DNA from 4 places in the Cytobacillus sp. QJM3NY_8 genome. Region 1 is predicted to be linked to each of the others. Evidence: riboswitches for the same ligand, from Rfam matches in the RefSeq annotation. Region 1 holds a riboswitch; each other region holds the start of a gene.
The links. A riboswitch is a leader RNA that binds a small molecule or an ion and turns the genes downstream of it on or off. The one in region 1 is predicted to bind S-adenosylmethionine.
Positions count from the first base shown of each region.

Region 2: linked by a shared signal. The riboswitch ahead of metK (methionine adenosyltransferase) and the one ahead of AC0VZ9_RS13435 (methionine biosynthesis PLP-dependent protein) in region 1 are both predicted to bind S-adenosylmethionine.
Region 3: linked by a shared signal. The riboswitch ahead of AC0VZ9_RS23855 (O-acetylhomoserine aminocarboxypropyltransferase/cysteine synthase family protein) and the one ahead of AC0VZ9_RS13435 (methionine biosynthesis PLP-dependent protein) in region 1 are both predicted to bind S-adenosylmethionine.
Region 4: linked by a shared signal. The riboswitch ahead of AC0VZ9_RS08780 (2,3-diketo-5-methylthiopentyl-1-phosphate enolase) and the one ahead of AC0VZ9_RS13435 (methionine biosynthesis PLP-dependent protein) in region 1 are both predicted to bind S-adenosylmethionine.

Region 1 is NZ_CM149681.1:2,580,086-2,587,506, reverse strand. Features, by position in the region: gene AC0VZ9_RS13445 (bifunctional homocysteine S-methyltransferase/methylenetetrahydrofolate reductase) at 1-1,035, opposite strand, end outside; gene metC (cystathionine beta-lyase) at 1,040-2,224, opposite strand; gene AC0VZ9_RS13435 (methionine biosynthesis PLP-dependent protein) at 2,221-3,333, opposite strand; SAM riboswitch class I at 3,410-3,524, opposite strand; gene AC0VZ9_RS13430 (H-type small acid-soluble spore protein) at 3,726-3,905, opposite strand; gene AC0VZ9_RS13425 (hypothetical protein) at 4,070-4,309, shown strand; gene sucA (2-oxoglutarate dehydrogenase E1 component) at 4,932-7,421, shown strand, end outside.
Region 2 is NZ_CM149681.1:4,431,595-4,439,015, reverse strand. Features, by position in the region: gene AC0VZ9_RS22685 (alpha/beta hydrolase family protein) at 162-947, shown strand; gene AC0VZ9_RS22680 (DUF2584 domain-containing protein) at 1,027-1,269, shown strand; gene pckA (phosphoenolpyruvate carboxykinase (ATP)) at 1,601-3,187, opposite strand; gene AC0VZ9_RS22670 (thiol-disulfide oxidoreductase DCC family protein) at 3,407-3,781, shown strand; SAM riboswitch class I at 3,887-4,012, shown strand; gene metK (methionine adenosyltransferase) at 4,338-5,531, shown strand; gene asnB (asparagine synthase (glutamine-hydrolyzing)) at 5,880-7,421, shown strand, end outside.
Region 3 is NZ_CM149681.1:4,646,377-4,653,797, forward strand. Features, by position in the region: gene AC0VZ9_RS23845 (methionine ABC transporter permease) at 1-589, opposite strand, end outside; gene AC0VZ9_RS23850 (methionine ABC transporter ATP-binding protein) at 582-1,607, opposite strand; SAM riboswitch class I at 1,761-1,864, opposite strand; gene AC0VZ9_RS23855 (O-acetylhomoserine aminocarboxypropyltransferase/cysteine synthase family protein) at 2,004-3,320, opposite strand; SAM riboswitch class I at 3,473-3,574, opposite strand; gene AC0VZ9_RS23860 (SCP2 sterol-binding domain-containing protein) at 3,626-3,964, opposite strand; gene AC0VZ9_RS23865 (MFS transporter) at 4,166-5,437, opposite strand; gene AC0VZ9_RS23870 (thioredoxin family protein) at 5,590-5,898, opposite strand; gene AC0VZ9_RS23875 (toprim domain-containing protein) at 5,914-6,267, opposite strand; gene AC0VZ9_RS23880 (YusG family protein) at 6,786-7,025, opposite strand.
Region 4 is NZ_CM149681.1:1,667,641-1,675,061, forward strand. Features, by position in the region: gene AC0VZ9_RS08755 (PAS domain-containing sensor histidine kinase) at 1-1,069, shown strand, start outside; gene AC0VZ9_RS08760 (methylated-DNA--[protein]-cysteine S-methyltransferase) at 1,066-1,566, shown strand; gene AC0VZ9_RS08765 (DUF2087 domain-containing protein) at 1,691-2,272, shown strand; gene AC0VZ9_RS08770 (carbon-nitrogen family hydrolase) at 2,309-3,094, opposite strand; gene AC0VZ9_RS08775 (pyridoxal phosphate-dependent aminotransferase) at 3,238-4,410, shown strand; SAM riboswitch class I at 4,503-4,606, shown strand; gene AC0VZ9_RS08780 (2,3-diketo-5-methylthiopentyl-1-phosphate enolase) at 4,693-5,925, shown strand; gene AC0VZ9_RS08785 (2-hydroxy-3-keto-5-methylthiopentenyl-1-phosphate phosphatase) at 5,918-6,580, shown strand; gene AC0VZ9_RS08790 (methylthioribulose 1-phosphate dehydratase) at 6,577-7,212, shown strand; gene AC0VZ9_RS08795 (1,2-dihydroxy-3-keto-5-methylthiopentene dioxygenase) at 7,266-7,421, shown strand, end outside.

The DNA.
Region 1 (7,421 bases):
CAATGCTTTTGCACCTTCGAAAAAGCGTGAAGTATCAAGCTTCCTTGGAGGATCCAATTCAACAATGACAGAAGGCCTTTCCCTGACAATATCTTGAAGAGGAGGGAGCTCTCTTGATGATGATGGCTTTTCAGAAACCATGACTTTATTGATTGCCTTTGTCTCTTTTTCCTCTATTGGCGGAAGTCCTTTTAAAACGTCAGAAAACGCCTTGATATGGTCAGGTGTTGTTCCACAGCAGCCTCCAAGCAGGCGGACACCCTGATTTCGGAATTCAATCGCTGACTGCCGGAAATATTCTGCATCTCCTTCATAATGAAATTTGCCATCCGTATAGGCTGGAATACTGGCATTTGGATAAGCAGAAAGATAGGCATGCTTTGGCAAAGGCACACTTTCGAGAGTTTTCAGCATATGATGCGGACCAAGCCTGCAATTGATTCCCACAACATCCGCACCAATTCCTTCAAGCTTTGCTAAAGCATCAGCGATAGAAGTCTGGTTCTGAAGAACACCCGCTTCCTGAAGAGACACCTGTGCGATAATCGGCAAATCAGTTTCTTTCCTGGCTATGGCAAGGACAGTCTCAAGCTCTTCCAGGTCATAATAGGTTTCAAGCAAAATACCATCTACATTCTCAAGCAGCAGGCAATAAAGCTGCTCCCTGAAGCTTCTTTTTATTTCTTCAAGTGTAATCATGTTGGGCTTGAATCCCCTGATCCCGCCGATTGTACCAGCAACATATGCGCGTTCCTTGGCAGCTTTTTTGGCAATCCTTGCTGCAGCACTGTTAATCTCCTTAACGGAGTCTTCCAGTCCATATCGCTGAAGCTTCAAATAATTCGCCGCATACGTATTTGTTTGGATCAATTCAGCCCCTGCGCCTATGTATGCTTCATGGATGTGCTGGATCTGTTCAGATTGTGATAAATTTAATTCCTCAAAACAGCTGTCGGTACCATAGGAGTACAGAAGAGTTCCCATCGCGCCATCTGCTATGATGATTTCATTCTTTAATTTATTTAGGAAACTCAAAATATCACCCCCGCTGTAAAATCGAATGTTTTGTTTTTCCGGCAGCAGATAAAGCTGCCTTGAAATCTTCTATAATATCATCTGCGCTCTCCAGGCCAACAGATAGACGAAGAAGACTGTCCGTTATTCCGCGCTGCTCCCGTTCGGATGCTGGCATGGCTGCATGTGACATTTTTGCAGGGTAGGAGAGGATGGATTCAACAGCTCCCAGACTTACTGCAAAAACAGGTATTTTCGCATTTTCAACAAATCTTCTCATCGATAGCTCATCTTCAAGCTCAAAAGATAGGACGGCACCTGCGTTCACAGCCTGCATTTTCTGGATTTTATATCCGGGATGATCTGCAAAACCTGGATAATGCACCTTCTTAACAGATGGGTGATCATTAAGGAAACCAGCAATTTTCTTAGCTGATTTCACAGACTGATCAAGCCTGACCTGCAGCGTTTTAATGCCTCTCAGCACAAGCCACGCATCCTGAACACCCAAAACGGCTCCAAAGGAGTTCTGGAGAAAAGCAAGTCTTGCACCTAAATCCGGATCTTTCACAACCGCTAGGCCAGCCACGACGTCGCTGTGTCCGGATAAAAATTTGGTTGCGCTGTGCAGCACTATATCTGCACCTAAAGAAAGCGGTTTTTGAAGGGCAGGGGTCAGGAAGGTATTATCCACAAATGTCAAGGCTCCATGCTGTCTTGCAAGTGAACTGATGGCCTGTATATCTGTCACTTTCAGCAGCGGGTTGGAAGGAGTCTCTACATAGAAAACTTTCGTGTTGGGACGGATTGCTTCTTTTACTTCCTCAAGATTTGTCATATCAACAAATGTGTGCTCAATGCCAAAGCGGGACAGGACTTCTGTTGTCATTCGATAGGTTCCGCCATATACATCTTCTGTAATGACAACATGATCTCCCTGAGATAAGAGGAGGAATGCTGTAGAAATGGCAGCCATTCCAGAAGAAAAGGCAAACCCTCTAATACCTTCTTCAAGCTCCGCGATGACTTCTTCAAGTGCTTCCCTTGTTGGATTCAGGCTGCGGCTGTAATCATATTTTCCGAACACATCAATATCTTTTTGATGAAAAGTGGAGGCATGCTGGATCGGTACACTGACAGCTCCTGTTTCCGGGTCGAATTTTTGATTATTGTGAAGTAATTTCGTTTGGAATGTGTAATTCGAACTCATCGTACTGCCTCCTTAACAACCTTAGCAAAAGCATGTTCAAGATCCGCCTTCAAATCTTCTGCATTTTCTATTCCAACCGAGAAACGCAGAAGCCTATTACAGACACCGGTTTCAATACGGATTTCTTCAGGAATGTCCGCATGTGTCTGGGTTGCTGGATAAGTTATGAAACTCTCGACTCCTCCAAGGCTTTCAGCAAAGGAGATAAGGGAGAGGCTCTGCAGAAATGGATTCACCCAGGATTCATCCTTGATTCGGAATGATATCATGCCGCCCTTGCCGGGATAAAGGACATCTGTTACTGCATCGTGGCCCGATAAAAATTCTGCTAATTCCTTCGCATTTTCTTCATGACGTTCCATGCGGAGAGAGAGTGTCTTCATCCCTCTGATCAACAGCCATGAATCAAAAGGGCTAAGGACAGCACCTGCGGCATTGTGGTTCATCGCCAGTGCCTCACATAACTCTTTGCCTTTTGCAACAATTAATCCGGCAAGGACATCATTATGCCCGCCAAGATACTTGGTTGCACTATGGATCACAATATCAGCTCCAAGCTTTAACGGCTGCTGAAGGAGAGGGGTATAAAACGTGTTATCAACTATAAGGAGGATATTATGCTTTTGGGCAATGTCTGCTATCAATTGAATGTCAGTCTGTTCCATAAGCGGATTAGTTGGAGTCTCCAGAAATATTGCCTTGGTCTTTTCCGTGATTAATAGTTCAACATCTTCGGAATTGCTGGTATTTACATATTTGCACTGAAGTCCCCACTTCTTGAAGCCCTGTTCAAGCAGACGATATGTACCGCCATATAAATCCTTTGATACAATCCATTCATCTCCGGATTTAAAAAGAGAAAGAATGGTAAGAATTGCGGCCATTCCAGAACTGCAGGCATAGCCTTGGTCGCCTTCTTCCAGATCGGCGATTGCCTCCTCAAGCAGCTGGCGGGTAGGGTTGCCTGTTCTGCTATAGTCAAAGCCAGTTGACTGGCCAATGCCTTCATGGCGATATGCCGTGGAAAAATATACGGGCGGGTTGACAGCACCTGTTGCTGACTCGCTCCTGTTTCCGATTTGCGCTAATCTGGTGTCAATATTATACATGCTTGTAACCACTCCTTATAAAAAATAAAAAAAAGCCTTCTATAAGAAGAAGACTTTTTAATGTGATCAGCCATTCTTCTTATCTTTCAAGTTTTAGAAACTTGCAGGAATTAGCACCTTTTCAATCAAAAAAATGATTGCTGGTTGCTGAGGCGTCGTCGGGCCTTACCCTCGACCTCTCTGGATAAGAAATCAAATATTAAATTTTCTCTAAACTTTACTACAGTAAACCGCTAATCGTCAACACTTTTTTGAATATTTTATGTTATAAAAAATATCCGACCAGGTATCTTACGTCCTTTTGCCCTCAGTCTCCATTTTTTAAGGGGGAATGAGGAAAATTTTGAACAAAAAAACTTCCCATCAGATTCTGGAAAGTTTTTTTGGGGTATTCATTCTTCAATCAAATCGTTAACCGGCACATCCATTTCTTTTTCAGAATCTGCTTTTGTGTAAACACGTGCTGTTTTAGTCTGCTCATCTACATGCTGAATGATGATCGGGATGCCATTCAAAGTAACACTGTGCATTTCAGCAGACTCAGCAATCTCTTTTGCTCTGCCAATATTCATGGAAAAACCTCCTGAATTTGAATAATTTTAATGTGTCTTAAAAATACACAAATTATTCTTTTGAAAAAAACCTGGCATAAAATGTTAGAAGGGGATCACTTTAAAGTTCAGAATATTTGTTTTATAATGAACGTAAATGAAATTTTTCTTGGAGGGGAGCTAATATGCGTGAACATAGCCACTGCCGCCACCGGTTTGCGGAATCCGAGGGTCCAGCAGTATTCCAGACCATGGATGGCATTGAAGTAAATGTTTCTGGTTCCATGTTCGAAAAATGTACAACTTGCGGCCATTTTGATTTTCCTGTGGAAACGAGAGAAGCAATTGAATCTTCCCTAAAAGAAAACAGAAAAAATGCGAATGCAGTGAAACAAATCTATATTAACTTAGTTGAGACTTTTTAAAGCCGGACGACTGCCGGCTTTTTTATTTTGTCTTCTATATAAGAAAGTGCTTTTACAAAATGTTTTTGAATTTTTGCTTGAACTTAGTTATTAACCTGAACTGATCATCGCTATGGGCACATGATTCTCGAAAATTCATCCGCATTTTCGTCGTGCGGTATTAGTCAAGGAAGCCTTTTTAAATGTCCTGCGGCAGGAGAGGGAGAGGGAGCGGGAGACCGCGCAGGCGGAGCTGAGGACCTCTGTTCCTCCCGGCGGAAAGAAGATCCCGCGCTGAAATCAGCGTGCAAAATTTTACGGATAATAACAATCTAAAATGAACCCCTAAAAACCACCCAGTTATTTCTTATTTATAATTGTTTAACATTTAACAAAACATTTTATTAGAATAAGTAATTACTAAAAAAAAATTTTTAATAGTTTTCCACTATATTCATGTTTTTATCTTTGTACAACTAGATTTTCCGTGTTAGAATAACTGTGGAAACGTTTTATCCTCTGAAAAATATTATTATTCGTAAAAATAAATCGTTAATGCATCATATAGACGGGTATTGTATTTTCAGGGGAGAAAAATGTATTTGAATTATTTACTTAAAAACAGTTATGGAGGTAATTTTCCATGAAAAAGCCATCGAATGGTGAGGGACCTTTTGAACAAGGATTTCATGGCCCCAACCTTGGCTACGTTATTGAACTTTATGAAAGATACTTAGAGGATCCATCTTCTATCGATCCTGAAATGAAAGACTACTTTGAAAGAAATGGTTCCCCTCTAGCGAGTGAAGGAACTCCGCAAATGGCTTCATCAGCAAATCAGCCAATGAATGCCGGACAGCTTGAAAAAACACTTGCTGCGATTCGCCTTGCTGATAATATCCGCACATATGGCCACTTGGCTGCAGATATTTATCCGCTGGGTAACAATAAATCTGAAAGTGCATTATTCGAACTGAGCAAATATGGCTTAACTGAAAATGATTTAAAAGAGATTCCTGCCGGTGTCATTACTAAAGACGCCACCTATCCATTACGCAACGGACTTGAAGCAATTGAATTCCTGAAAAGCGCTTATATGGGACCAATTGCGTTTGAATTCCAGCATATATTTGATGAAAACGAAAAAGACTGGCTTCGCCGTAAAATAGGGGCCAACAGCCATAAACTGTCAATGCAGAAGGCAGAAAAACTGAAAGTTTTAAGAAGACTGACTGAAGTTGAGGAATTTGAAAAATTCCTTCATAAAACATTCGTTGGCCAGAAAAGATTCTCAATTGAGGGTCTTGATACAATGGTTCCATTACTGGATGAAATTGTTTCTGAATCCGTTTCTGATGGAGCCAAAACAATTAACATCGGCATGGCCCACCGCGGAAGATTAAATGTTCTTGCCCATGTGCTTGGAAAGCCGTATGAAATGATCTTCGCGGAATTCCAGCATGCGCCAAATAAAGAACTGGTTCCTTCCGAAGGATCTATCGGAATCAATTACGGCTGGACAGGCGACGTTAAATATCACCTTGGTCTTGATAAACAGATCAAAGATGAGAATACGACCATAGCCAGACTGACATTAGCTAACAATCCGAGCCATCTTGAATTTGTAGGTTCACTGGTTGAGGGCTATACCAGAGCTTCACAGGATAATAGAACAAAGGCCGGTTATCCTGAAGTAGATCCAAAAGCTGCTTTAGCCATTATCATTCATGGAGACGCAGCATTCCCAGGACAGGGAATTGTAGCAGAAACACTGAACCTTGGACAGCTGACTGGCTACAATACGGGCGGTTCGATCCATATCATTGCCAATAATACAATTGGTTTCACAACAGAATCACATGATTCACGTTCTACCAGATATGCAAGTGATCTTGCCAAAGGTTATGAAATGCCAATTCTGCATGTGAATGCAGATGAACCTGAAGCAGTAGTTGCAGCGGCAAGAATTGCTTGTGAATATCGTGCGAAATTCCAAAAGGATATCCTTATCGACTTAATCGGATACCGAAGATTTGGGCACAACGAGATGGACGAGCCTATGACGACTAATCCTCTTATGTATAACATTATTCGCAAGCGTCCAACCGTGAAAGCGCTGTATGCTGATAAGCTTCTAAATGAAAAGATCATTTCCAAAGAGGAAGCAGAGGGCATTCATCATGAAGTACTGGAAAAAATGAAGGCTGCCTATGAAAAGGTTCCAAAAGAAAAGAAAGAGGCGGAGTTAACCAATCCACCTGAAACAGTCGAAAAGGGTCTGCCAAAAATTAAAACAGCTGTGTCTGTCGATAAATTAAAGCAAATTAACGAAGAATTATTAAAATGGCCAGAGGATTTCAAAGTGTTTGATAAACTCGGCAAAATCCTGCAGCGCAGATTGGAAGCGCTTGAAGGAGACGGCAAGATTGATTGGGGACTTGCCGAAACACTGGCTTTTGCAACCATTTTATCTGATGGTACCCCTGTCAGACTGACTGGCCAGGATTCCGAGAGAGGTACATTTGCACAAAGAAACGTTGTTCTGCACGATCATACAACTGGAAAAGCGTATTCACCTTTGCACAAGCTTTCAACGGCTAAAGCATCATTCGCTGTCCATAATAGCCCATTATCTGAAGCTGCTGTCGTAGGCTTTGAATATGGATATAATGTATTCGCTCCGGAAACGCTTGTTCTATGGGAAGCTCAGTATGGTGATTTTGCCAATGCGGCACAGGTAATGTTTGACCAGTTTATTGCTGCTGGCCGTGCGAAATGGGGCCAAAAATCAGGTCTTGTCATGCTTCTTCCACATGGCTATGAAGGACAGGGACCTGAACATTCAAGTGCCCGCCTGGAAAGATTCCTGACTCTTGCAGCAGAAAACAACTGGACAGTTGCTAATCTATCTTCTTCAGCACAGTACTTCCATATCTTAAGAAGACAGGCTGCCATTCTCGGAAAAGAGGAAGTTCGCCCGTTGGTGATCATGTCTCCTAAGAGTCTGCTGCGCAATCCGAATGTCGCTTCAAATGGACTCGAATTGAGCGAAGGAGAATTCAAGTCTGTTATTGAACAGCCTGGCTTAGGCCAAAATCACGAAAAAGTGAAACGCATCATTCTTGGAACAGGT
Region 2 (7,421 bases), 1.9 Mb from region 1:
ATAAGACCTCCCTTATGCTAAAAAAGTCAGATTTAAAAGCCTAGGATATCGTATGAAAATCGAAAAAATGTGTGAATGCCCATGGAAACATTTTTAGGCGGAGGTCATAAAGCTCATACTATTAGTCGTATTCAGATTACTTCAAGAGGGGGAATGAGGACATGGAATTCCAAAATGGCCAAATCATAAATAAACAGAGATTTCCTTCGCCAAATCCGGCAATCGAATTATCAGTTGTCACATATCATGCAAACGGATTACATATAAAAGGCCTGCTGGCAGAGCCAAAGGGGGAGGAGCTATATGATGGATTCCTATACCTGAGAGGAGGCATAAAAAATGTCGGGAAAGTAAGGCCTTCACGGATTGTCCAGTTTGCCTGTGAAGGCTTTATTGTATTCGCCCCTTTTTACAGAGGCAACCAAGGGGGAGATGGCAACGAAGATTTTGCAGGGGAGGACAGACAGGACGCGTTTGCCGCTTTCACTCTTCTTCAGGAGCATGCACGGGTAAAAAGAGTCCATATATTTGGCTTTTCCCGCGGTGGCGTAATGGCATTGCTTACTGCAATCGAGTTTCCGGAAGCCGCGTCCATTGTAACATGGGGAGGGGTCAGTGATATGTTTCTCACTTATGTGGAGCGCAAGGATCTCCGAAGAATGATGAAACGTGTAATAGGCGGAACCCCGACGAAGTTTCCGGAAAGGTATAAATATCGCACCCCGCTTTTTCGGCTGGAACAGCTGGAGGCGCCTGTCTTAATCATCCATGGAGAACAGGATCATAATGTTTCGGTGGAGCATTCCTATCGCCTGGAAAAAAGGCTCAAGGCTCTTAAAAAAGAAGTAGGCAGCTGGTATTTCCCTGAATATACCCACTACTTTCCGCCAGCCGTGAACCGGAAGACAGTAGAGGATTTAAGTGCGTGGATGAAAAGCAATGGGTAGATAAAATTAAAGACTTTCAGAGCGGAAAAAGGTGGGGTAAAATAGAGGTAAGGATATTAAGAATGAAGGAGAGATACCAATGGGTATGCCTTTAGAGCTGAACACAATGATCGTGACAAAGGGAAGGGAAAAAAGACTTGATGAAAATTTCTTTTCGCTTGTCAAAGACGGATACCGATTATATCCGCTCGATATCCCTGTCGAGGTAAAAAGAACAATTGACGGAGACCTGAACGGAATGGGTGTTATTAGAAAAGTAGAATGGGAAAACAGCCAGACACTCATTACTTACCAGCTTGTTTCTCTAAACTCAACAAACTAAAGAGCGCCTGGACTTAGTCCGGCGTTTTTTTGTTCAAAATATTTCTGCAAATCGCAAGTGAGAATAGTGCTTTTTTAATCAGGGAATGAGAAAGAATGATTAGTTGGAATAGTGCCGCTGAGCGAGGAAAAGGAGTTGCGAAAGGACTTAAACAGAAGGAATAGTGCTACTGAGAAATAGAAAAAGAGTGCGAACTGGAACTAATCGAAGCGCACAGTGCCGATCAACGACTATTAGTCTGCATGTAAGAAACTTATTCGTTCGAGCTTGAAGACTTATAAAATGAAATATAAAAAAGGAATTGCTGCTAAGCTGCAATTCCTTTTCTATATTATGCGATTGGTCCGCCTTTTTCTTCGATTTCAGAAGAAACGCTTGTGAACTTCTTGAAGTTCTCACGGAATTTTGCAGCGAGTTCTTTTGCCTTTGCTTCATAAGCAGCCTGATCTGCCCATGTTTTGTTTGGCTGAAGAACTTCGTCAGGCACACCCGTAACGTGCTGCGGAATTTCCAATCCGAAAATTTCGTCTTTGACTGTTTCTACGTTGTTTAGTTCGCCTTCAAGTGCAGCTTCCACCATAGCACGAGTGTAAGCAAGTTTCATGCGTTCACCGACTCCGTACTCTCCGCCAGTCCATCCTGTGTTTACCAGGAAGACTTTTGCATTATGCTCATCGATCTTCTCGCCAAGCATTTCAGCATAACGGTTTGCAGGAAGCGGAAGGAAAGGTGATCCAAAGCAAGTTGAGAACGTTGCCTGCGGTGAAGTGATGCCGCGCTCAGTTCCTGCCAGCTTGGAAGTATATCCGCTTAAGAAATGGTACATTGCCTGCTCTTTTGACAGTTTAGAGATTGGAGGCAATACGCCAAATGCGTCAGCTGTTAAAAATACGATTGTATTAGGATGTCCGGCAATGCTTGGGTCAACAATATTATCGATGGCCTGAAGCTGGTAAGCCGCACGTGTATTTTCAGTTAAAGTGCTGTCATCGTAATCAGCAACCCGAGTTTCGCTGTTTACTACCACATTTTCCAATACAGCCCCAAATCGGATAGCATCAAAAATTTGCGGTTCTTTCTCACGGGATAAGTTAATGCATTTCGCATAGCAGCCGCCTTCAATATTGAAGACGCCATTTGCTGACCAGCCATGCTCGTCATCCCCAATCAGCTTGCGGTTAGGGTCTGCAGATAAGGTTGTTTTCCCTGTTCCGGATAAGCCGAAGAATAAAGCAACATCTCCTTCACGACCAACGTTCGCGGAACAGTGCATAGGAAGGATCCCGTTTTCTGGAAGCATATAGTTCATAACAGAGAAAATGGACTTTTTCATTTCGCCTGCATATTCAGTACCACCGATTAAAACAGTACGGCGCTCGAATGAAATGATGATAAATGTTTCGGACTTTGTGCCGTCAACTGCAGGGTCTGCTTTGAAATTAGGAGCAGAAATGACTGTGAACTCTGCTTGATGATCCAATAGCTCGTCTTCTGCCGGACGAATGAATAACTGATGTGCGAAAAGATTGTGCCAGGCATATTCATTAATTACCTGGATTGGCATGCGGTGCTTTTTATCTGCGCCTGCGAAGCCTTTGAAAACAAATACTTCTTCTTTTTCTTTTAAGTAGTTGATTACTTTATTATAAAGATTAGAGAATGCTTCTTCAGAGATAGGCTGGTTTACGCTGCCCCAATCCATTTTATCTTTATTTGATGCTTCTTCAACAATGTATTTATCTTTAGGAGAACGTCCTGTATACTTTCCTGTAGTAGCGCGTACGGCGCCAGTAGAGGTAAGGGACCCTTCATTGCGGTTTAAAACTTTTTCCACAAGCTGAGGAACGGATAATTGCACTTGAATGTTGCTGCCATTTAATAATTCGCTCAATTCGTTTGATATGCTTACAGAGTTCATCTGATGAATACCTTCCTTTTTTCCGATTTTTTTATGAAAGTGATTACATCTCGAAATTAGTATAACACATTAAAACGATTAGTCTATACTATTACGAAACTTTTTTATTCATGTTATAAAAATGTCATAATTGGACATGCAATTCCACTTTAATCACCTTATAACTGATATATGTTAATATAGAAGAAAGTGTTAATTTTAACATGGGACTGATCTAAAATGAAGACAATTGCCCTCTATGATGAAACTTGTTCTTTATGCAAGGAAACAAAGAAGATATTTAAAAAACTTGATTGGCTGAATAAAGTGGTATGGATTTCTCTGCAGGAGTATGAAAAAATCCCGGATTCTCTCTCGTTTTCCAAGCATGACCTGCGCAGAGAGCTTCATATTATTACTCCATCGGGCGGTGTGAAAAAGGGTTATTCTGCAGTAAGGAGACTGCTGTTCCTCTTTCCTGCCTCCTTTTTAATCAGCCTCCTTTTATATCTCCCATTGACGCCAATACTGGGCGATCCGATCTACAAATGGATTGCTAAAAACAGGCATAAATTTCTAAAGAAAAAATGTGATGATGGAAGCTGTTCGCTGTAAGCATGGAGCATAATTTTCAATGCTGAAATTTTACTGTTAAAAATAATGAAAACTTGTTGACATGATTCGATAAAATACGGTATGATTCAACCTTGAACGGATACTCTCTTATCCCGAGCTGGTGGAGGGACAGGCCCTATGAAACCCAGCAACCTGCTAAACCTGCTAAAAGGCATTTATCAGCAAAGGTGCTAACCTGACGCAAGGACGTAATTCCTTGAACGATAAGAGTGAAAGGCGCGAATCGATTTGCTTTCAACCTTTTCACTATTGAGAAGGTTTTTTATTTTGCACAGGCAATGGGATGAACGGCTTTTGGAATGTACTATTTATGTGAGTTTTTAGCAGCTTGCAGAGAGGCATAAGAAAAGATGGATGCCTGGCTTTCTAGCCAGCGATGCCTATTTTTCTAATAAAAACTCCATGTTTATTTCATACTACTAAGGGAATGAGTTCCGTATCAAACAGAGATCCATGAAATGACAGGGAAAAGTTCTTTTCCGCTTCCCCATTTCTTAATTCTCGCTCAATTTTCTATTTATAAGGAGGAAGCCAGATGTCAACAAAGCGTCGTTTGTTTACTTCTGAATCAGTTACTGAAGGTCATCCGGATAAAATCTGTGACCAAATTTCTGATGCAATCTTAGATGCGATTTTAGCTAAAGATGCGAATGCCCGTGTTGCTGCAGAGACTTCTGTAACAACTGGACTTGTATTAGTTGCAGGTGAAATCACAACATCTACATACGTAGATATTCCAAAAATCGTTCGTGAAACGGTAAAAGAAATCGGTTATACCCGTGCTAAATATGGTTTCGATTCCGAAACATGTGCAGTTTTAACTTCCATTGATGAGCAGTCAGCAGATATTGCAATGGGTGTTGACCAGGCTCTTGAAGCAAGGGAAGGACAAATGAGTGATCAGGAAATCGAAGCAATCGGTGCAGGGGACCAGGGTTTAATGTTCGGTTTTGCATGCAACGAAACGAAAGAGCTAATGCCTCTTCCGATTTCTTTAGCACATAAACTTTCCCGCCGTCTGACTGAAGTTCGTAAAGAAGAAATTCTTCCTTACCTTCGTCCGGACGGAAAAACTCAGGTAACGGTTGAGTATGATGAAAATGACAAGCCAGTCCGCATTGACACAATCGTTATTTCTACCCAGCATCACCCTGAGATCAGCCTGGAGCAAATCCAGCGCAATCTTAAGGAGCATGTTATTAACCCGGTTGTTCCCAAAGAACTAATCGATGAGAATACAAAGTATTTCATCAACCCAACAGGACGTTTTGTAATCGGCGGACCTCAAGGGGATGCAGGCCTGACTGGACGCAAAATCATTGTTGATACTTACGGCGGATATGCCCGTCATGGCGGAGGCGCGTTCTCCGGTAAGGATCCTACAAAGGTTGACCGCTCTGCTGCTTATGCTGCTCGTTATGTAGCGAAGAACCTTGTGGCAGCAGGTTTAGCTGAGAAAGTGGAAGTTCAGCTTGCTTATGCGATTGGTGTAGCACAGCCAGTGTCGATTTCTGTTGATACATTCGGAACAGGCAAAGTCGATGAAGATGTACTAGTTGATCTAGTTAGAAAGCACTTTGATCTTCGCCCTGCAGGAATTATTAACATGCTTGGCCTTCGCCGCCCAATTTACAAGCAGACAGCTGCTTACGGACACTTCGGACGTACAGATGTTGATCTTCCTTGGGAGCGTACGGACAAAGCTGAAATCCTTCGCTCTGAAGCTTAATAGAAAAGCGGAAGCTCTTTGGCCATCCCCGATACTTTAAGGGGGAGACAAAAATATAAAAAGCGGGAGTTGCATTAATCAATGTAACTCCCGCTTTCTTTTTTGCGTCATTATACATAAAGGGTGTTTATTCACTTTTCGGTCTTTATGCTCTTTAGTCGTTTATAATTATATGTTATCGTATAAACTTCGGATAATGGCTTAATTTTCCGTGCATATTTTTTTTATATTCCACGTGCTAATTATAAATGATTAGTGGTAGTATTATAGGGTATGTTTTCTAAGAAAAAGGAGCCGTTAAGGCTGTATCTAAATATTGAGAAAAGAATGGAGTAGGTGACGTACATAATGTGTGGTTTTATTGGTTGTGTACATGAAAAAGCACAAAATTACCGTGACGCAGATAAAGAACAGTTCCAAAATATGAATGATATCATTACCCATCGGGGTCCCGATGATTCAGGATACTATTTTGATGACCATATTCAATTCGGCTTCCGCCGGCTGAGCATTATCGATATCGAAAGCGGACACCAGCCGCTGACATACGAGAATGAGCGTTATTGGATTATCTTTAATGGTGAAATCTATAACTATGTGGAACTTCGTGAAGAACTTCTCAAAGCTGGATTAAGCTTTGAAACAAGCTCCGATACAGAAGTCATAATTGCCCTTTACAGCCATATGAAAGAAAAGGCTGTTGAAAAATTGCGCGGTATGTTTGCGTTTGTCATTTGGGATAAACAGGAACAGTCTCTATATGGAGCCAGAGATCCATTTGGGATTAAGCCTTTCTTTTATTACGATAAGGGAGACCGCACGTTCTTTGGATCAGAGAAGAAGAGCATTCTTTTGGCTCTTCAAAATGATGTATTAAACTATGACTCCCTCCAGCATTATCTGACCTATCAGTTTGTGCCTGAGCCAAACACGATGTCAGAGGGAATCCATAAGCTTGAGCCTGGCCATTATTTTACTAAAAAAATTGGTGCTCAAATGGATATTAAGCGATATTGGAAAGCTGCTTTCCATCCAGTGCAGAAGTCAGAAGCTGATTTCACGAAAGAAATTAGAGATGTTTTGTTCGACTCAGTCAAAATGCATATGCGTGCCGATGTTCCGGTAGGTTCATTTCTTTCAGGCGGAATAGATTCTTCCATCATTGCTTCCATTGCGAAAGAATTCCATCCTGCTATTAAAACATTCTCCGTCGGGTTTGAACGCAATGGCTTCAGCGAGGTGGATGTAGCGAAAGAAACAGCGGAAAAGCTGGGTGTCGAAAACATCAGCTACATCATAACTCCTGAGGAATACATGAATGAGATTCCGAGAATCATGTGGCATATGGACGATCCGCTTGCTGACCCGGCTTGTGTGCCCCTTTATTTTGTAGCAAGAGAAGCACGCAAGCATGTAACGGTTGTACTTTCAGGTGAGGGCGCTGATGAGCTATTTGGCGGCTATAATATTTACCGTGAACCACAATCCCTGGAAGTCTTCAATAAAATTCCTGCCATCGGCAAAAAGCTTCTACGCATGATTGCAAACATGATGCCAGAGGGAATGAAGGGGAAAAGCTTTATCGAACGCGGTGTAACACCAATGGAAGAGCGCTACATTGGAAATGCAAAAATGTTTACAGAGCAAGAGAAGCGCAGCCTGCTTCATGTATATAAAGACAGCTTAAATTATACGGATATCACTAAACCGCTATATGAAGAAAGCCGGGGCTATGATCCGGTTGACCGCATGCAGTATATCGATATTCATACGTGGATGCGCGGAGACATTCTATTGAAAGCGGACAAAATGACGATGGCTCATTCTCTCGAGCTTCGTGTTCCGTTCCTTGATAAAGAAGTGTTTGAAGTGGCTTCCAAAATTCCGACC
Region 3 (7,421 bases), 2.1 Mb from region 1:
CCATAAGCGTCACATCACTGCGGCTCCTCTGGAATCCTTCCAGGTAAGCAAGGTTTCCAAGTCCGCCAGCACCGATGACACCGGCCATGGCCGTGTAGCCAACAAGCGCGATGGCTGTAACGGTAATTCCCGAAACAAGGGCGGGCATTGATTCCGGAAGCAGAACCTTCCAGATAATCGTGCTTGTTTTTGCCCCCATAGACTTGGCCGCTTCAATTACACCTTTATCTATTTCCCTCAAGCCTATTTCCACCATACGGGCATAAAACGGGGCGGCACCAATAATTAATGCAGGCAGTGCTGCATCTTCCCCGATCATTGTTCCAAGAAGAAACTTGGTAAATGGAATCAATAACACGATCAGAATAATAAACGGAATTGAGCGGAATATATTGACGAAAGCGGAAATAACTTTATTAATTGCTGCGTTTTCCCAAATGTTACCCTTGGAAGTCAGGAAGAGCAGCAATCCCAGAATTGCACCTAAAATAAAAGTTGCGAGAACAGAAATAGCTGTCATATATAGGGTTTCCATTGTAGCTTCCCACATGGAATCCCATTTCACATTTGGAAACCATTCGTTAAGCATTGGAAATCACCTCCACGCCAACCTGCTGAGAATGAATAAATTCGATGGCTTTTGCAACTTCCTCTGCTTCTCCATCAACATGGATGAATAAAGTACCGTAAGAACCATTCTGTGTCTGGGAAATCTTTCCTTGAAGGATATTTACGGTTACCTGGAAATTACGGATCAGGTTTGTAATCAACGGCTGTTCAGCTGATTCGCCGACAAACCCTAATTGCACTACTTTTCCTTTTGGATACAAATCGACCAGATGATCAATCGTTTCCTTAGTTTCTTCAGGCTCTGTCACCTGCTGTACAAACCGCTTTGTAATCACAGCTTTTGGATTCCTAAATACATCCAATACAGGCCCGATTTCAACAATTCGGCCGCCTTCCATGACTGCAACCCGATGGCAGATTTTACGGATAACGTGCATTTCATGAGTAATTAGGACAATCGTTAAGCCCAGACGCTCATTGATGTCAACAAGCAGCTCCAAAATGGAATCTGTAGTCTGCGGATCAAGTGCAGATGTCGCCTCATCACAAAGCAGTACTTTTGGATTGTTGGCAAGGGCTCTAGCAATTCCAACCCTTTGTTTTTGACCGCCGCTGAGCTGGGAAGGATAGGCATCTTCTCTTCCTTCAAGGCCAACGAGTTTAATGAGCTCGTCTACCCTTTTCAGCCTTTCCTGCCGGGAAACACCAGCAATTTCAAGCGGAAAAGCGATATTCTCTCTTACCGTTCTCGACCATAATAGGTTGAAATGCTGGAAGATCATGCTTATTTCCTGACGCGCTTTTCTTAGCTTGCTTCCCTTTATCTTTGAAACCTCATTTCCTGCAACTGTCACACTGCCATGGGTAGGAAGCTCCAGCCCATTCAGCATGCGGATCAAGGTACTTTTACCTGCACCGCTATATCCGATAACTCCGAAGATTTCTCCTTCCTTTACTTCCAGGTTTACATTGTCAACAGCTTTTACCTGGCCTTTTTTTGAAGAGAAAATCTTCTGTACATCTTTTATAGAAATCAACGTGAATTGTCACCTCTTTAATCGAAAGATACAGATTATAATTATTAGACTGCTTATATTCCCCTATTTTTTACTCCTTATAGGCTTTCATGCGCTAAAAGCAAAAATGCCTTTCTGCACATGAGCAGAAAGGCATTAAAAATTAAGTCCTTTCTCTCATCTGTCAAAGCTATGCTTTGAGTGAATTGGCACCATTTCAAATAATTGACGGTTGCCGGGCTTCATAGGGCACTTCCCTCCACCTCTCTTGATAAGAGCGTAACGATTTATATTCAATTAATATTTTAATAAATTAAGCAGTTTATTAATTACGTTTGCTATCGTATCATAGCCATCAAAAAGGTGTCAACGAAGAAATTTTAAACTTTCGGAAAAAAATGAATGGTAAATTTTCCTTTATGCTTTTGCAGAAAGTGATGTAATGCCTGCAGCTGCTTCGATCGCCTGTTCCAGATCTTCAATCAAATCTTCCGCATTCTCGATTCCGATAGAAATTCGAATTAGATCCTCCGGCACTCCCGCAGCTTTTAAACCTTCTTCATCCAGCTGCTGGTGAGTTGTACTTGCAGGGTGGATAATCAGGCTCTTTGCATCCCCGACATTTGCCACATGTGCCCAAAGCTTCAGGCTGTTTATTAGCTTGGCACCTGCTTCTCTTCCGCCAGCAATTCCAAACACAGCCACAGCTCCTGCTCCTTTCGGCAAGTACTTATCCGCCAATTTTTTATCCGGATGGCTTTCATTTCCAGGATACAGGACCCAATTAACAGCTGGATGCGCCTCTAGATACTCCACTACTTTTTTCGTATTGGCAACATGCTCTTTCATCCGTACATGCAAAGTTTCAAGCCCCAATGTGAATTGAAATGCACTTTGCGCACTCATAGCAGGCCCTAAGTCTCTTAAAAGCTGTACGCGTGCTTTGATAATATAAGCCGCCTCGCCAATTGCTTCGCTATAGACAATATCATGGTAGCTGGGATCTGGCTCTGTAAAGCCCGGGAACTTATGGGAATTCCAGTCAAATTTTCCTCCGTCTACAATAATTCCTCCCATTGTTGTTCCATTGCCGAGCAGCCATTTAGTCGCAGAGTGTATAACAATGTCAGCCCCATGTTCGATCGGCCTGCATAGATAAGGTGTAGCAAAAGTGTTATCGACAATCAGCGGCACACCATTCTCGTGTGCAATTGCTGCTACCTTTTCAATATCCAGGATTTTTAAGCTTGGGTTCCCTATCGTTTCGGCAAAGATGGCCTTTGTTTTATCTGTAATCGCGTTACGGAAATTTTCCGGCTCTTTTGGATCAACCAGTTTCACTTTAATTCCATACTTGGGAAGTGTGACTGCAAACAAATTATAAGTACCGCCATATAAATTGGACGCAGCAATAATTTCATCCCCTGCTTCAGCTATGTTTAAAATGGCAAGCGTAATGGCAGATTGTCCGCTTGCAAGAGCCAGGGCACCAACTCCTCCTTCAAGCAAGGCCACTCTTTCCTCAAATACACTTACAGTCGGATTATGTATCCTGCTATAAATATATCCTGGCTCTTTAAGAGCAAAGAGATCTGCAGCGTGATCTGTATTCTTGAACTGGTAAGCATTGTTCTGGTAAATCGGTACCGCCCTTGCGCCAGTTACAGGGTCTGGCTTCAGTCCCCCATGCACTCCAATTGTTTCAAAACGGTAATTTTTTTGTTTATCAGTCATTGCTTTCTCTCCTCTATAAAAATTTTAGTATTTCTTATCGAAGAACTAAGAAAAATGCAAGGTGCCTGGAGCTAGACAGTTATCAAATTTCAAAGAAAAAAGTCTGATATTATGAAAAAACCCTCTTCATAAGAAGAGGGCTTTATCGTCTCTTCTTATCTTCCAGAGCATCCCGCTCTGCTGGATTTAGCACCGTGTACTTTACCGGTTGCCGGGCTTCGCTGGGCCAGTCCCTCCGCCTCTCTTGATAAGAATATTCAGTTAATTGATATTAAAACGATATTATCATACTATTTAAAAAATGGTCAAGTATTGTGATATGAAATTTTCCCTAAACAGAAAAAGGATTCGAGGAGCAATTTTTTTCTGAAGGTGGTTTCCATCTTTATTTTATTTTGGAAAATAGCATCCCTTAACTTTAACTCGCCTGAAATCAATGACAGCACAGCTTCTTCAGAGCCCGAGACCTCCACATCAAAATTACTGGTGTGACTGGCCTTCCGGATTTCCCCATTCATAATTTCCAGAGGAATGCTTATATTTCCCGCCTTAATAAGCAAAGAGAAATTTGATTTTCTTAAAAAGTATCCAAGATGACCTTTAGACTTTAATTCCCGGATAAATACATCAGGTAAATCCTTCACAGCCTCACCTCTTTTAATGGGTTTATCATCTTTAATATTCAGTAATAAATGGCTTCAATCCTTTAATTTTCTTTCGACAAAATCAGAAGATCGCTGGAGCCAGACAGTTCTCGCATTTCAAATTTATTAATTCTGGAAGAACCAGAAAGACAATACCTGTTTATTAGGCATTGTCTTTCATTTCCCGAGAAATATGTCAGATTATACTGTTTTTACGGAAGGTGATGCAGTTTTTGTCTTTTTATAGTTTTTGAAAACAAAGAAAAAATAGAGAGAGCCAATCAAATATAAAGAAGCTGTAATGGAGAATACGAGTGCATATCCCCAATAATCTCCATATCTCATGACAATTCCTGTTGAAATAGGCCCCATTACAGCCCAGCCCAGATTGAAAACCATCTGATTAACGGAGTTTGCCAGCCCTTTCATCGAATCATTTACCCTAGACATCATCAGCGACATTTGTATTGGGTTTCCAGCATTCATTAATGCCTGCCGGAACAAAAAGCCGATGGCAGCCAGCCAAAGATTCTCTGTATAAGCAGTTAAAAGCAGAAAAGGAAGTGACATGAGCTGCAGGATTACAACTGCTCTGACTTCTCCCACCTTCCTTACCACAACCGGGCCGATAATCATAGCAAAAGCTGTGGCAGCCTGCCCTAATGAAATAATAATGCCAATGGTTGAATTGGAAGCTTCAAAACGGTCTGCGAAGTATAGATTTAGATAAGGGATAACCAGTCCTGCTCCAATTCCTATCAGCAGCTGCGCAAAAGCAAACATGGCGATAATTTTGACGCCTTCATTATTAGCGGATAGGTTTTTGAACGAAAAACCTTTTATGCCTCTTACATCGTTTTTATCTTTCGGAGCTTCTGCGAAACGAAGGATGGGAACAAGGCCTGCTATGAAGAAAACACTTGCAATCAGAAGTGTAATCCGGATGCTGGTGAGCTGGTCCACAAATAAAGAAAATACATCCGTAAAGATGCCTCCGCTTAAGTTTCCGATTACATTTGCACCCGTCATAATGGCAAAATGGGTGCTGAATAAATGAACCCGTTGGTCAGCCTTAGAATTCTCAGCCAGCCATGGTATGCCGGATACTTGCAGAAATGCTGTAGTCAGCCCTGTAAAAAAGGCAAATAAAATCAGGAGTTCCTGCATTTCAACCATACTTCTGAAAAGCATAGCGACACCCGTTGCAACAGCCCCGAACAGCATCGCTCTTTTTCTTCCAATTCGGTCGCTTGCGATTCCTGCCGGCACAAGAATCAGTGCTGTGGCGAGTGCAGTCATAGATATGATTTGCCCATTAACACTTTCGGAGTAGCCAAGCTCCCTTATGTAAAAATTATAGATTACCATGAATATCCCAAAGCCTATTTGTGTAAGGGTATTCGCCATAAAAGCCAATTTTATATTGCGGTTATAGCCTTTAAATTGGCCTGCCCACTCCTTGTAAAATGCCATCCGGATCCCTTCCTGCACTGTATGATTATTTCGATTCCCTAAGTATCATACTCTTTCAAAAGGGTTTTGTAAATATATTTAGAATATTGAAAAGTCTAATTTCTATATTTTTTTAAAATGCAAAAAACCAGGAAGCTTTGCTCCTGGCTTTCTCAATAGATGCTTCTGATTCTATCCAACAAATAGGGAACTGATCGGAATGCATATAATTTTCCCTGTAAATTTCCTTCTTTAAAGATGAGAAGACAAGGTACGCTTTCCACTCCCCATTGTTCAGCCAATTGCGGCATATAATTTAAGTCCGCTTTCCCAATCTTTTGCTCAGGCAGCAATTGTTCTGTAACTGTCAGCATCTTTCCTGCCATCTGACAGGTTCCGCACATAGGCGTGTACAAATAGATAAGGGCAGTTTCTTGCCCGTTAACCGCTTCCTCAATCTCCAGCTGCGACCATTCCTGCATTTTATCATCCTTACTTTATCTGTCTAAATATTGTGTATAAACGTCAATATTAGCTCCCAGCAGCACTGTAGCCAAATGATGTTCCGGTGCTGTCGCTACTTCTCTGTACATTCTATCGATGTATAGATGCTCTGCCTCTGGAAATTCCCTTTTAAACTGTTTTCTCAGCTTTTCACCGGCTGAATCGGCATCCACCAATATATATACATCCTTATCAAACAGTGTGTCAATTAATTCATCCAGCTTGGTAATGCTTATTGTTCCATTTGTGCAGATAATCTCTACAGGTTCTCTTATTATGTTTTTAACCTTCGTTTTATCTGACTTTCCCTCGACAATAATAACTTTTTCCGGAATTCCCTCGTTCATCGTCATCACCTGAAAGGAGTTATTTTGAAACTGTTGCTTTAATGTTAGCTGTTTACTCATGAGATTGATCTTAGATTGTAAATGAATCCCGTTGATTTCCGCTGGGAGAAATGAGAGCCTCCTGCAGGATATTGAATAAGCTTCCTGAATTAGCATCGTACAAAGAAAATGCGGAAGCTTTTTCGAGGATCAAGTGCCCTCCGACCCAATCAACTCAGTTGACAAACTTAGTTTATCGTAAGCTAAGTTTACAAAACAGCCAAATTTAAAAAACCAGTCTTACATTGGTACTTATCTTAATATATTCAATATTCTCGGTTATGGTGTGAATCTCCTGCCCATATTGGAGGTTAGGACTGCGCTGATTTTACATATTATTCTACAGCTTGATAAAGGAAATATTTTTGAAGAAAGATAATCATTGTAGTACTCTTAAACAGCCTATTTCATTGTATGCCCGGTAATATTGCTTTATCCTATTAAATAAACAGCGGAATCCATTCCGCTGTTTACAGTAGTCAGCACCAGCCGCCTTCGTCACAGTCTGTGTAGCGCTCTTGCGCTTTATCTGGAACGGAGACATTCTGATATATTTTTTGGTGGTCGGTCTCAAAATGATGGGCCAGGTTAAAGGAAGAGCCTTCAGGAAGGCTGATTTGGCCAATTTTTTCGTTCTCAAGATAAAGATCAATCCCATTACTTTTAAGCTTGCCGACAACCCGATCTGTAATATCGATTTTCTGCTGATTCAATGTCATGGGTAACCAATCCTTTCATGCTTTTGGGTATCTATAGTTTGCCCTTTCTCTGCAAAAGAAAAAATAGCAATTAAAGCCAGTTAGAAAAGCGCAAGCGCCTTGTCCACCCCGACAATCACAAGACGAGCCTCACAGAAAGGCGTCCTTTGCCTTTTTGGGAGGATTGCCTGAAATGTGGAGGCGACTGCCCAGGCACGACAGGCATAAGACGGTTCCTGTAAGAAGGCGTTTTTCCTTCTGAAAGTAATCGGCTTATGCTTCCGAGTCCCCAGGAGCCGCAACTAGACAAACCGAAATGTGGAGGCGATTGCTCAGGGACGACAAGCATAAGACGAGCCCTGCAAGAAGGTGTTCTTTCCTTCTGGAAGGGATTGGCTTATGTCTCGAGTCCCTAGG
Region 4 (7,421 bases), 910 kb from region 1:
CGCTATGGAAAAAAGCTTGAGGGAAAGCGAACAAAAATTTCGCATGATATTTGAAGGTGCCCTTGAAGGGATTCTGCTCTGGAACAATCAGTTTGAAATAGTCGATATTAATCAATCAGGTCAGAGAATGCTCCAGATGACAAAAAAGGAGCTTATTGGTGTTTCGCTGCATAGTATTTTAAATGACTGCAATATAACCGATGATGAATTAAAGGAGCAGATAAAAAACATACACTCTGCGGGGCAATCAGACGGTAACCTTTCCATTACTCTGAAATCAGGCAGAAAGAAATTTTTTGAGTTTTCCAACAAGCTGAATATTTTTTCTAATATCAGTATGACAACATTTAAAGACATTACTGAGAAGCTGGAAATGGAAGAACAGCTTCGGAAATCAGACACTTTGCATGTGATTGGAGAATTGGCAGCAGGGATTGCCCACGAGATAAGAAACCCCATGACAGCACTTAAAGGCTTTATACAGCTGCTTGAGGACAGTGTGAAGGAAGATCATACTATGTATTTCAATGTGATTACCACTGAGCTTAGCAGGATTGATTCAATTATTAATGAATTTCTTATACTTGCTAAGCCTCAAGCTGTCAAATTTGTGGAAAAAGACATATCTCAAATCATGAAGGAAACAGTCGATCTCCTTAGTGCTCAGGCTGTGCTCCATAATGTTCAATTCAGGACTTATTATGAAAAGAATTTGCCCAATGTTTTCTGTGAATCCAATCAAATGAAAAAGGTCTTTATCAATATTATAAAAAATGCCATTGAAGTCATGCCTAAAGGTGGATATATTACTGTATCCATTCAGAAAGGGTTTGACCATAAAGTTCACATATCCATTAGGGACGAAGGGACAGGAATTCCTGCGCATAAAATAAAAAAGCTTGGTGAACCTTTTTATACTACAAAGGAAAGAGGCACTGGACTTGGCTTAATGGTTACATATAAAATTATTGAAGAACACAAGGGAACAATTGAAGTGGAAAGCAAATTGGGGGAAGGAACTGTATTCCACATCCATTTGCCCTATTCTTTAAAGGCGGGAATGAAATGAAAGGCAGAGTTTATTCTAAAACATACACACCGGCAGGAGACATTTACATTGTCATTGAGAATGGAATCCTTTCGGCTTTATACATTGGGGAAGAAGATTTTCTCGAAGGGGAAGACGTTTTATCATTGAAATTGGATCCCTCCGACTCTTTAATTAAAAGGTGTACAAATCAGCTTGAGGAATACTTTGAAGGGCATAGGAAAGAGTTTGACATCCCCATAGAACCTCATGGCACTGAATTTCAAAAGGCAGTCTGGAAAGAGCTGTGCCTAATCCCATTTGGAGAGACAAGAAGTTATCAGGACATTGCTTTTAAAATAGGGAGAGAAAAAGCAGTGCGTGCCATTGGTCAGGCAAACAAGGCCAATCGCCTTCCGATCATTATTCCATGCCATCGCGTGATTGGAAAAAATAAATCGTTAACGGGTTATGCAGGAAACAGGACTGAAATTAAAGAAGTACTGCTAGCACTCGAAGGGTCTAATTATATAAAATAGCTCAATCTTAACAATCACCTCTTAGGTGATTTTTTTATGGGGGTATTATATATATGGTTGACTGAATGAGTGGGATTCGATTATCATCTAATTAGATATCGATCGAAATGAGGGCGCTGAAAATATGCAATTAAATCGTTTAGTAGCTTTTTATAAGACAATGGGAGACCCAACCAGAATCAGGATTGTTTTTCTCCTTGCCAAAGGTCCTTTGCATGGACAGGCGATAGCGGGGAAGCTTGGTTTAACTCCGCCAACCATTACTCATCATTTAAATAAACTGAGGGAAATAAACCTTGTTTATCAGAGAAGAGATAAAAATACTGTTTATTTTTATTTAAATGAATCCGTACTGAAACATCAATCAGGTGTTCTTGCAAAATTGGCAGATAAAGAGGAGGTTAAGAAAATGGAAGAACAAAATATAGAAAGCCAGAAGGTTATTGAAAATTTCTTTACCAAAGATGGAAAGCTGAAGAATATTCCTGCACAGAGGAAGAAGAGACTCATGGTTTTTGAGCATCTAATCAAAGGATTGAAAATGGGGAAAAAATATGAAGAAAAAGAGCTTAACGAATATATTCAACAGTATCATGAAGACTATGCTACGATACGCAGAGAATTTATTATAAATCATTATATGTACAGGGAAAATGGCATTTATGAATTAAACCCTCCGGAAATGTGGGCGAAAATAGAAGGGTAAAGCAAGGCAGGGCCCCAGTTAGGGCCCTGCATGCCTTCAATAGTAATAATCCGGTTTGCGATCGGTAAAAATCGGAATCATGCTGCGGACTTCTTTCACTTTATCCAGGTCTATCTCAGCATATAGGATTTCTTCCGTTTCAGAACCTTCTGCAAGCACTACTCCCCAAGGATCTATAATCATCGAATGGCCAGCAAAGACATTGTCAGGATCAGACCCGGAGCGGTTGCATGCAATTACATAGCACTGGTTTTCAATGGCACGCGCAATCAAAAGTGCCCGCCAATGTGCCAGCCGGGCCAATGGCCATTCAGCTACTACAAATAAAGCTTCAGCACCTTCCGCTGTATGGGTCCGCACCCACTCAGGAAAACGGATATCATAACAAATCATCCCTGCAAACTTCCTATTTTCCAGTGAAAAAACTCCCTTGGCTGTCCCGCCGTTCAGATAGAGATGTTCATTCATCAGCTTGAACAAGTGCAGCTTGCTGTATTCATGTATAAGGTCACCTTGGTTATCTACAATCAGCAGAGTGTTGTAAATGCCTTCGGGTGTTTTCTTTGCAACAGATCCGCCAATCATATGAACCCGATTGCTCTGTGCGGCCTTTTTCAAAAAGACTAGCGATGATTCTGCATCCTGGTCTGCAATTTCACCCAATCTGGTCAAGTCATAACCAGTCGTCCAAAGTTCCGGCAGCACAATAACATCCGGTTTATCCCTAAGCGCCTTTTTAATCATGATTTCGGCTGCTTTAAAATTATCCTCAGGTTTTCCAAATGCAATATCCATTTGCAAACAGGCAATCTTTAATTTCATAAAACTCCCCCGCAATCATCATATCCTTATGGTAAAATTAGTCCGATAGATGGAAATTTTCAAAATTTTACTTTACATCTTACCATTTACGTTATATCATTTGTGACTATATTTTCAATCTTTTTTTTAAGCAGGTGAACAATTTGGTAAATTATCCGCAATCAGATCTTTTGAAAAGTCTGCCTAAACAGTTTTTTGCATCTTTGACAGCCAAAGTGGGGAGAAAACTCCAACAAGGGCATGATGTCATCAATCTTGGACAGGGCAATCCTGACATGCCTACACCAGAGCATATTGTCAAGAGTCTTCAAAGTGCAGCCGATAATCCGCAAAACCATAAATATTCCCCTTTCCAGGGCTTCCCGTATTTAAAAAAGGCAGCTGCTGACTTTTATAAAAGGGAATTTAATGTTGAATTGGATCCTGAAACCGAAATAGCCATCCTTTTTGGTGGTAAAGCCGGACTGGTTGAAATCCCTCAATGCCTTTTAAACCCTGGGGACAGCGTATTGGTTCCGGACCCGGGATATCCTGATTATTGGTCAGGTGTTGCACTTGCCAAAGCAAAAATGGTGACAATGTCTCTAAGAGAAGAAAATAACTTCCTGCCAGTATACAGTGAATTGTCAGCAGACCAGCTTAATGCAGCAAAACTGATGTTCCTTAATTATCCAAATAATCCCACTGGAGCAGTGGCAAACAAGGACTTTTTTCAAGAAACAGTTGATTTGAGCAGAAGCCATGGTATTTGCATCGTCCATGATTTTGCATATGGAGGAATTGGCTTTGACGGCATAAAGCCTGAAAGCTTTCTTCAGGCAGAAGGGGCAAAAGAGGTCGGAATTGAAATTTATACACTTTCAAAAACATTTAATATGGCAGGCTGGAGAGTTGGATTTGCAGCTGGAAATGCAAGTGTCATCGCAGCACTGAACCTTATGCAGGATCATCTATACGTCAGCTTGTTTGGTGCTGTTCAGGAAGCTGCAGCAGCTGCTCTGTCAGGACCACAGGATTGTGTTAAAGAATTGAATTCCATATACGAATCCAGACGTAATACATTCATCTCTGGCCTCAGGGAAATCGGCTGGAATGTTCAAGCTCCTAAAGGCTCTTTTTTTGCATGGCTCAAGGTCCCTGAACAATTTACATCGGAAGAGTTTGCTGACTATCTCTTGGATAAAGCGCATATTGCGGTTGCACCAGGCATCGGATTTGGTGATTTTGGAGAAGGGTATGTGAGAGCGGGTTTACTGACATCTGAGGAGAGACTTAAAGAAGCAGTGGGCAGAATAAAAAAATTAAATTTATTTTAAATTTTTCTCATAATTCAATTGACAAAAATATTAAGCACTGTCATAATTCTAATTAAATTTTAATTCTAAATTAACTGAATACTCGTTTCGTTTTCTTATCAAGAGCAGGCGGAGGGACTAGCCCTATGAAGCCCGGCAACCGACTTATACATGAGCACGGTGCTAAATCTTGCAGCTTATAGCTGAAAGATAAGAAGATGTTAGATTGCTATCCTAACCTCTTCTTATTTGAAGAGGTTTTTTATTGTTTTCATTCTTTGATTTTTGAAAGGAAGAATATACATGAGTGAAATTATTGCAACGTATCTGGTTCATGATGAAAAACATAACCCGGAGAAAAAGGCCGAGGAGATCGCTTTAGGCTTAACGGTCGGGTCATGGACCCATTTGCCGGAACTAGAAAAACAGCAGCTGGAAAAGCATAAAGGCAGGGTCGTTTCTGTTGAAGACTATACTAAAGATGAAGAAAAAAAGGAAACAGCCGCAGTCATTAAGATTGCCTATCCAACTGTTAATTTCAGTCCTGATTTACCGGCAATATTAACAACAGTCTTTGGAAAACTATCATTGGATGGAAAGATTAAATTGTTAGATTTACAGTTTTCCAATGAACTTAAAAGCTTTTTTCCTGGGCCACGATTCGGGATTGACGGACTGAGGGAAAAACTGAATGTATATGATAGACCCCTTCTGATGAGCATCTTCAAAGGGGTGCTGGGCAAAGACATGGATTTTTTAACTTCGCAGCTGAGGGAACAGGCCCTTGGCGGCATCGACCTTGTAAAAGATGATGAAATTCTATTTGAAAACCGCCTTACACCTTTTGAAGCCCGGATAACCGAAGGCAAAGAAGTGCTAAGGCAGGTTTATGAGGAAACAGGCCACCGTACCCTATATGCTGTGAATTTAACAGGCAGGTCTTTTGATTTAAAAGATAAGGCAAGGAAAGCATCCAGACTTGGTGCAGATCTTCTTCTCTTCAACGTATTCTCGTATGGGCTCGATGTTTTGCAGTCATTAAGAGAAGATGATGAGATAGGGCTGCCTATCATGGCACATCCTGCAGTTAGTGGAGCTCTTTCTGCTTCAAGTGTTTATGGGATTTCCTATCCTTTGCTTTTAGGCAAACTCCTCAGGTATGCAGGCGCAGACTTGTCTCTATTCCCTTCACCTTATGGATCGGTTGCCCTTGAAAAAACTCTGGCCTTATCAATTGGGGATACCCTGACTAGGAATGATTTCTGCAAAAGAACCTTTCCGGTTCCATCAGCCGGCATCCATCCGGGTCTTGTACCTTTGCTTTTCGAAGACTTCGGAATAGACAGTGTAATTAATGCCGGAGGTGGCGTACATGGGCATCCGGATGGGGCAAGAGGAGGCGGTTTGGCATTCCGCCAGGCGATAGATTTAATTTTAAATGGGGCTTCTTTAACAGATGCTCCATCAAACTTCCCTGAATTAAAAAAAGCGATTGATCTGTGGGGGTACAAAGAGGTGGCTGTAAAGAATGGCTAAAGTGGCGGTATTTTGTGATTTTGATGGAACTATTACCGAAAACGATAACATCATTCATATCATGAAGCACTTTGCTCCTTCTCAATGGGAGGGGTTAAAAAATCAAGTTCTGGGACAGGAAATTACCATTCAAGAAGGAGTAGGAAAGATGTTTTCCCTTCTGCCAAGCAGTCTGAAAGATGCTATCACCGATTTCATCTTAGAAAATGCAAGAGTAAGAGAGGGATTTCAGCCATTTATCGATTATCTGGAAAAAGAAAAAATACCGCTTTATATAGTCAGCGGAGGAATAGATTTTTTTGTGGCTCCTGTACTGGATAAGTATGGACCCTTTGAAGAGGTGTTCTGCAATAGTTCTGATTTTAGCGGCGATACAATTAATATCTTATGGCCCCATAGCTGCGATGAAAAATGCAATAAGAATTGCGGCTGCTGCAAGCCTTCTATTATGAGGAAACTGGTGGATGAGAACACCTTTAAAGTGGTGATCGGAGATTCAGTAACCGATCTGGAGGCTGCCAAACAGGCAGACTTTGTCATTGCCAGAGATCTGCTCCTGGAGAAAAGCAAAGAGATGAACCTAAATCATTCTGCCTTTGAAACATTCTATGATTGCATTGAGCTTTTAAAAAGATTAAATGAGGTGAGGGTATGAGCAGAGTTGGGGAAAAATGGAATGAGCTTGCAGATATTAAGGAAGAGCTTGCAGAAAGGGACTGGTTTATGGGAACAAGCGGAAATCTGGCCATTAAGGTCAGCTCACATCCCCTTCAATTCCTCGTAACAGCAAGCGGAAAGGATAAAAGGAAACGCACTGATGAAGACTTTCTCCTTGTTGATGAATATGGACACCCGGCAGGGGAAACACATTTAAAGCCTTCTGCTGAAACACTTCTGCATTCTGAGATATATCGAAGAACGAAAGCTGAATGCAGTCTTCATGTACATACTATTGACAATAATGTCATTTCAGAAATTTATGGTGATCAGGCGGCGGTTACATTTAAAGGGCAAGAGCTGATTAAAGCATTTGATAAGTGGGAGGAAGATGCTGTTCTCGAGATTCCGATTATTCCGAATCATGCGCATATTCCAACGCTGGCAAAGTGTTTTTCTTCCCATGTACATGAAGATTCAGGTGCCGTCTTGATAAGAAATCATGGAATTACAGTATGGGGCAGAACCTCCTTTGAGGCTAAAAAGATCCTTGAGGCTTCAGAGTTTCTGTTCCGTTATCAGTTAAGGCTCCTGGCATATAAGCCCGATCAGCTAATTAAAGTAGTTTAATATATGAACTGCTGTTATTAAATCATGCGAGAAAAAAATTATAATAGAGAGGAATGATTAGATTGGCATATATCGTACTGAAAAATTCAAAAAAAGAAATTAGGAATCAGGAAGAGGTTGCTGCTTTTCTGGAAAAGCAGGAGGTTATCTATGAGCAATGGGCAATAGATAAATTGCCTGAAAATCTGCAGGAAAAATATTTACTTTCC